Regions from separate parts of the Nonomuraea roseola genome, predicted to be linked through region 2. Evidence: riboswitches for the same ligand, from Rfam matches in the RefSeq annotation. Region 2 holds a riboswitch; the other holds the start of a gene.
What was found. A riboswitch is a leader RNA that binds a small molecule or an ion and turns the genes downstream of it on or off. The one in region 2 is predicted to bind cyclic di-AMP.
Positions count from the first base shown of each region.

Region 1: another riboswitch for cyclic di-AMP. It lies ahead of ABFX55_RS22560 (CHAP domain-containing protein); the one in region 2 lies ahead of ABFX55_RS12270 (C40 family peptidase).

Region 1 is NZ_BAAAXC010000014.1:883,667-887,395, reverse strand. Features, by position in the region: gene ABFX55_RS22570 (WD40 repeat domain-containing protein) at 1-522, shown strand, start outside; gene ABFX55_RS22565 (RNA 2'-phosphotransferase) at 657-1,196, shown strand; gene ABFX55_RS22560 (CHAP domain-containing protein) at 1,447-2,154, opposite strand; cyclic di-AMP (ydaO/yuaA leader) riboswitch at 2,172-2,306, opposite strand; gene ABFX55_RS22555 (SEL1-like repeat protein) at 2,442-2,903, shown strand; gene ABFX55_RS22550 (Gfo/Idh/MocA family protein) at 2,884-3,729, opposite strand, start outside.
Region 2 is NZ_BAAAXC010000012.1:41,682-45,410, reverse strand. Features, by position in the region: gene ABFX55_RS12280 (M48 family metallopeptidase) at 1-258, opposite strand, end outside; gene ABFX55_RS12275 (hypothetical protein) at 255-1,055, opposite strand; gene ABFX55_RS12270 (C40 family peptidase) at 1,125-1,595, opposite strand; cyclic di-AMP (ydaO/yuaA leader) riboswitch at 1,729-1,871, opposite strand; gene ABFX55_RS12265 (LysR family transcriptional regulator) at 2,216-3,130, shown strand; gene ABFX55_RS12260 (C40 family peptidase) at 3,094-3,729, opposite strand, start outside.

The DNA.
Region 1 (3,729 bases), on a different contig from region 2:
GTCACGTCCAGGGTGCGGCTGTTCGACACGGCGACGGGGAACAAGCTGGGGACGCTGCCCAGGTACCAGAACTTCATCGGCTTCAGCGGCGATGGAGACAAGGTCCTGACCAGCGCCGACGGCGACGAGTCTGTGATGGAGATGCACGTCTTCGACCTGGCGGGCAGGCGGCTGCTGTCGGGCACGCCGCCGCAGCTGGTTTCCAGCAACGGCCCCTACGCGCTCAGCGCCGACGGCAGGACCATCGCGGTGCATGTGGCGGGGTCGAAGGTCGCGCTGTACGACCTGCACTCCGACCAGATGGTCAGCAGCCACCTGATCAAGCTGCCCAAGGAGGGGACGGTCCACAAGCTGGACTGGACGGGCGACAACCAGGTCACCCTGCACGTCTCGCAGTACCCGGAGGGCAAGGCGACCAGGATGACGGTGATGCAGCACGACGTGACGTCGGGGGCGACGCGCGTCCGTGACAGCTACTCGATGCTGAAGGACACGTTCGTCTTCGCCGCCTGCGGCGGCTGAGCGGTCCCCCTGCCCGCGGCGCGCTGAAGGTGTGGCGCCGCGGGCCTTCCCCCGTCGCCGGACGGCAGGAGGGCGGTGGGCTCGCGGATGTGAATCCGCAGAAGGTTCCGGCCGCCCTGCGGCACAATGCCTGCATGAAGGACCGGACCGTGCGGATCTCGAAGTACCTCGCCAGGCACCTGCGCCACGATCCGGGCGCGATCGGGATCACGCTGGACGCGCAGGGCTGGGTCCCGATCGACGATCTGCTGGAGGCGGCGGCCCGCCACGGCTTCCCCATCACCAGGGAGGAGCTCTCCCTGGTGGTGTCGGACAACGACAAGCAGCGGTACGCCATCGAGGGTGACCAGATCAGGGCGAGCCAGGGGCACTCGGTGGCGGTCGATCTCGGGCTGGAGGCCGTCGAGCCTCCGGAGATTCTTTACCACGGGACCGTCCCTCGCAGCCTCGGCGCCATCAAGGCGTCGGGGCTGCTGCCGATGTCGAGGCAGCACGTCCACCTGTCGGCCGACAGGGACACGGCCGTGCGGGTCGGCGCGAGGCGGGGGGTTCCCGTGGTGCTGGTCGTCGCGGCGGGGGAGATGCACGCGGGCGGACACGAGTTCAGGGTCAGCGCCAACGGGGTGTGGCTGGTGGCAGCCGTCCCGCCGGCGTTCCTCCGCTTCCCCGGCTGACACCGCCGGATGTGACGGTTTCCCGGCCGGGGCGGGATGGGGGATCCCCAGGGGAGCGTGACGGGTTGGCGGGGGGCAGGGGCTTGCCCCGGAAGGGGGATGACAGGTCGACGCGGGGACCGTGGACGGGTGAGAGCGTCGGAGGGATCGTCACCCGGAACGCGATCCGCCCCGGTCCCCCGGGTGCCATCCGCCGGTCAGGAGACAGGCAGGCGCACCCGGAGACCGGGGCTGGGGAATCGCGAGGGGACTACGCGCCCGAGTACTGCGGGTAGCCGTACCCGACGACCTGCGACTTCGGACGGACACGCTGCTCGACGGCGCCGTTTCCCGTGTTGCCCTCGACCGTGGTGATCGTGCCGTTGCCGTTGTCCTTCTCCACGAAACCGACGTGGTTGATGGAGCTGATGCTCTTGCTGCCGCTCCAGGAGAAGAAGACGACCGCGCCGGGCTTGGGAGTGGTGCCCCAGCGCTCGTTGTTCTTGAACCACTTGGCGTGGGCGACGGTGTAGGCGTCCCAGCCGACCTGGGGACGGGCGCCGGTCATCTCACCGACCCAGGAGACGAACATCGCGCACCACGCGGCGTTGGCGTACGCACGGGGGCTGCCGCCGTCACGGGCGACGGTCTCCTTGGCGCGCTGGGAGTTGACGTACCACTGCTGGAACTTGGTGCCGCCGCCGGAGGAGTTCTCCTTGACGCCGATCTGCTTCTTCGCCTCGGCCAGGACGGCGCTGGCGGTCGGCATGGCGGGGACGCGCTGCTGCTGCTTGACGGCGGCCTGCTTGCCGTCGGTCTTCGCGGCCATGGCGGCCACGTGGGACTTGTCCTGGGGGGCGGGAGCGGTGTCGGCCTGGGCGGCCTGCGTGGGAACAAGAGTGCCTGCGAGAACCGCGGCGCCGAGGGCGGCGTGGGCGTAGGTCATCTTGGGGGCACGGCTACGACGGTGCTTGGCCATGAAAAGGGGAGTCTCCTTGCTCAGCTTCATGCCGCTTACCGGGTTAGCTGACGGGTTCGGACGTGAAGCTGCCCTACGGCACGGTGTGCCGATTCACCCCAGAAGGATTGGGTCCCCGGTTCCGCATGGTGCGGATTCAGCGGTCACAGGCATAGGACCTGTGAGTGTTTTGCAATGTCAGGCAATGTCCGGTTCGTCCGGTTTATGCCTGGAGTGACCCCAAGGTAATACATGAGGCAAGTTGGATACAAATTGATAAAGGTCCCGCGATCATCTACGGTCAGGTCATGTCGCCCCAGGACCTGTTCAACCACGGCCTGCAGGAGGACGGACGCCGTCCACGCGAAGCTCGAAGATGGTATCTCCTGGCCATCGAGTCAGGGCACCAGGAGGCCGCCCGCAGAGCGGCCTTCAACCTCGCCCTCATCGAGGATGAGGACGGCCGGATCGACGAGGCCCGGCACTGGTACGGCAGGGCCGCCACCCCCCGGGCGATGTTCAACCTCGGGGTCCTCGAGGAGGGCTGTGGCAACGCCGAAGCCGCTCGCCAATGGTACGCAAAGGCGGTGGAAAGTGGCCACCCGGAGGCCGCCCCCCGGGCGATGTTCAACCTCGGGCTGATGGAGGACCGGGCGGGCCACCGCGCGAGGGCCCGCGGCCACTACCTGATGGCCGTCGGCTCCGGCCACGAGGAGGCGGCCACGAGGGCCCGCGCCAACCTCGAGGCGCTCAGCGAGCACCCAGCCTGACCCTGGCCTCCTCCAGCATGCGCATCATCGCCAGGCTCTCGTCCAGCGGCATGATCGCGCTCTCCGTCCTGCCCTCCGCCAGGGCCTCGCGCACCTCGCGGATCTCGCCCGCGTAGCCGTTCAGGGCGGGGTCGAGCACGTGCTCCTCGGTCTCGAACCCGGGGCCCGACAGCGTGATGCGCTGGGGCGCCCAGAACGGCGCGGCGATGTCGGCGCGCAGCCCCGTGCCCACCACCGTCGCGGTGTTGGCCAGCGGGCTGATGAGCGAGGTGTCGAGCAGCGCGCGAGCCCCGCCCTCGTAGGTCAACAGCGCCCCCACCTCGGCGTCGACGCCCGAAGGAGCGAGCGATCCTGTGAGATGCGTCTCAGCGGGCTCGCCGAGCAGCAACTGCGCCAGTCCGAAGGGGTAGATGCCCAGATCGAGCAGGACCCCGCCGCCCAGCACGGGGTTCCAGAGGCGGTGCTCCTCCTGGTAGGGCAGGACGAAGCCGAAAGAGGCCTGGACCGAGCGCAGCGCCCCGAACCGCTCCTCTGTCAGCAACCCCCTGATCAGCGGGTTGAAGCGCATCCACATGGCCTCCATGAGGAAGACGCCCGCCTGCCTGGCCAGCTTCACCATCCGCTCGGCGTCGGCCAGCGAGGCCGCCAGCGGCTTCTCGCACAGCACGGCCTTGCCCGCCGCGATCGCCGCCTCGGCCACCTCCAGGTGCTGGGCGTGCGGGGTGGCCACGTAGACCACGTCCACCGCGGGATCGGCGCACAACTCGGCGTAGGAGCCGTAGGCCGACTCCGCGCCCAGGGTCGCGGCCAGCTGCGCCGCCCTCCC
Region 2 (3,729 bases):
GGCGCCCCATGGCGTGGCCACCAGCACGCCCGCGAAGAGCACGGTCAGGCCGAGCGACAGGTAGGACGGCACGCTGGTGGCCGCGTCGAAGGCGCGCGAACGGGCGATCTCGGCGGCGGTGAAGTCGAGTGAGGGGTCGGGCGGCACGGCGGGCGCGCCCCGCATCGTCCCCCACGGGGTGGTGAACGCGACCACCGCGACGATCGCCGCGCCCAGCAGCGCCAGCGCGATGCCCGCCCGACGGTCCAGCCAGCTCATCCGTGTCCCCCCGCAGTCAGCTCGTCCCGGACATACTCGCGCCACAGGCCGGTCAGCGTGGGGACCGACAGGCCGAGAGGGCGCAGCGCCTCGGCGAGATCGCGCCCCGCAGCCCGATCGTAGAGGTCGACCAGCGCCCGCTCGCCGTAGCGGCCCGCGATCAGGCGGCAGGCCAGCCACGACTCCTGGTAGACCTGCGCGAGCCTGGGCGCGCCCGGCGTGAAGTCGCCGTCGGCCGGCAGCCGGGCGCTCGTCCGTCCCGAGCCGACCTCCTCGGCCAGCTCCGCGGCCGCGACACCGACCTCCAGACCCGAGCCGAGGTAGCCGACGTAGTCGGCGAAGCCCTCCCGCAGCCACACAGGACGGCCGTGCGTGCCCGCTGCCACGTGGGTGAGCTCGTGGGCGAGAACCACGTCGCGTCCCACGGGGGTCAGCCGCGCGAAGGCGCCGGGGACGACGATCACCCTTCCGCGCGACGCCAGCGCGGCCAGCCCCTCGAGCGAGCCCGTGCCGGCCAGCGCCGCCGCCTCCCCGGTGCTCGCCGGCACGACGACCACCGGCCGTACGGGGCGCCGCAGCACCGCCGAGACCGTGCGGCCGGCGGCGTCGGCCCGCGCCGCGAGGTCTCGAAGCAGCGTGGCGGGGGCGTGGTGGCCGACGGCGAGCGAGCGCGCGCCGTACGCGAAGGTGACGCCCGACTCCCACAGGCCACGGGCCTCGGACGGCAGGCGAGGGCCTGCCGACCCCGGCACCGTCCACGCCAGCGCGGCCGTCAGCACAGCTCTTCGGGTCACCACGGCAGCGATGCTAGCCCGGACGGCGGAGAGCCCCGTCCCAGAGGAATGGACGGGGCTCTCTGCGTGCGCCTACGCGCCGGGACGGACCGCGCCGGCGAAGGAGGCCTTGCGCCAGCCGCTGATCTTCTCGATCCGCACCGTCTTGCCCGAGCTGGGTGAGTGGATCATCCGGCCCTTGCCGACGTACATGCCGACATGGCCCTTGCCGCGGAAGAACATCAGGTCACCGGGCTTGAGGCTGCGCCAGGAGACCTTCTTCTTGATGCGTGCGTACTGGCTGTGCGTCACGCGCGGGATCCTGATCCCCGCCTTGGACCATGCGTACTGCACCAGACCCGAGCAGTCGAAGGAGCCTGGACCCGTCCCGCCGTAGCGGTAGGGGTCGCCGAGCTGCTTCTTCGCCACTCCGACGGCCTTGGTAGCCCTCAACTTCTGCCGAGCCGCCTTCGCCTGCGACTTCGACACGACGCGCGCCTTGCCGGCGCTCGCCTTCGCCGCGCTCGTCCGCGCGACGTCGATCTTCACTGCGGCCGTCTTCACCGCGCTCGCCTCGATGGGGGTCGCGTGAGCGGCTGGTGCGTGGAGGACGACTCCTCCCATCGCGGCCATGACGCCACTCAGGGCAAGGCAGGACAGACGGGTCTTGTAAACAGGGGTGGACAGAACGTCTCCTTGACTCTTCCACGAATGCCTACCGGGTTAGCTGACGGGTTCGGGCGTGGAAGTCGCCCTACCGGCCCGTAGGCCGGACTCACCCCAGGTGCTCGGGTCCCCGGCTCCGTGCTCCATGCCGCACGGATTCGGCGGGTCGACCGCGCACGCTCATCTGGGGGTTCGGCGCGGCGACCAGCGGATCGTTATGCGTACACACCGGCCGCTGACAGGGCCGGTGGACGTGGCGGGCGCCATGGCTTGGTCGCCGCGAAGCGAGAAGGTACCCCGCCCGCCAAGAGCGGGCAAAGTCGAAGTAAAGGAGTCAAGATCGTCCACGGGTGGTTGTCAAGAGACAATTCACTGCTCCATGGACCGTTGCAAGCGACAATTGTGACCCTCCTCACAGTTGCTGTCACCGAGCGCAGTCAGGTCCCATTTGTCACGTCAGTCACACCAGTAACATCAGCCGAATGAGGGGTCTGGCTGCTCTGCCATAAGCTCCTCGCATGCTTGATCTGTGGTCCCTGCGCGTCCTGCTCGAAGTCGGACGGCACGGCTCCTTCTCCGCCGCCGCCGAGGCCCTGTCGATGACGCAGCCGGCGGTCTCCCGTCAGATCGCCACCCTGGAGCGCCGCACGGGCGTCCGGCTCTTCCACCGCCGCCCGAGAGGCGTGCAGCCGACGGAGGCGGGTCTGGCCGCCATGGAGCAGGCCGCCGCCGTGGTCGACGGGATGAGCCTGTTCGAGACCAGGCTGCGGGCCTTCGCCGCCGCCGAGAGCGGCAGGGTGCGCGTGGCGGCCTTCCCCAGCGCGGCCACCAGGTTCGTCCCCGAGAGCTTCCGCCGCTTCACCGCCACCCACCCCGACGTCGAGCTCTCACTCACCGTGGGAGAGCGCGGCGACGCGAGACTGCTCGAAGGCGCGATCGACGTCGCGCTGGTCACCTCGTGGGACGCCGACCCCGATCCCGGGCTCGAGACGCTCTTCCTGTTCGACGACGAGCCGATGGTGGCCCTGCCCGCCGACCATCCCCTCGCGTCACAGGAGCAGGTACGGCTGGCCGACCTGGCCGCCGAGCACTGGATCGACGGCACCCACCCCGACTGCCTCGGCCCGTCGGCCGAACTGTCGGCCGCGATGGGAGGGCCGCCGAGGATCACTCACCTGTGCGACGACTGGAACGGCCGCCAGGGCCTGGTGGCCGCGGGCGTGGGCGTGATGCTCTATCCGTCGATCGCCGGCAGGTCGGTGCGCTCGGACATCAGGCTGGCCCATCCATCGCCCGCGCTGCCCGCCAGAAGGATCAGCGCCGCCGTCCTGCCCGCCGACGGGCGCCCGCCCGCCGTGAGCGCCTATCTGGACGTTCTGCGCGCGATGAGCGCGGCCTACGGGCGGACCGCGCCGACCAGGCGCCTGCCGTAGGCCGACAGCGGGACGACCTTGACCACGTCACCGGTCTGCGGCGCGTGGACGATCTTGCCGCCGCCCGCGTAGATGCTCACGTGCCCGAGGCCCTCGCTGAAGATGAGGTCGCCGGGCTGCAGGTTGTCGAGGGAGACCCTGCGCTTGGCGCCCCAGGCCCACTGCTCCCACGTCGTGCGGGGCAGCGAGACGCCGGCCGCGCGCCAGGATGCCTGCGTGAGGCCTGAGCAGTCCCAGCCGCCCGGGCCCGTGCCACCGTACTGGTAGGGCTTGCCGACCTGCGCGTAGGCGAAGCTGAGCACCGAGGCGGCGTTGCCCGAGGCCGAGCCCGTGTACTTGATGCCGGTGCTGTTGGGGTTGCCCACCCGGTAGGCGCCGAGTCTGCGCAGCAGCTTCTCCTGCTGCTCGACCAGCTCGAGCACCTTGTCCTTCTCCGACTTGACCTCGTCGCGCAGCTTGTCGGCCTCGGTGAGGGCGCCCTGCGCCTGCTCCCTGTCGGACTTGAGCTGGCGGTTCTCCTCGTCGAAGGCGGCCAGGACCTGGGCCCGCTCGGCCGTCAGCTGGTCCATGAGCGCCATGCCGCCGAGCGTGGCCGAGGG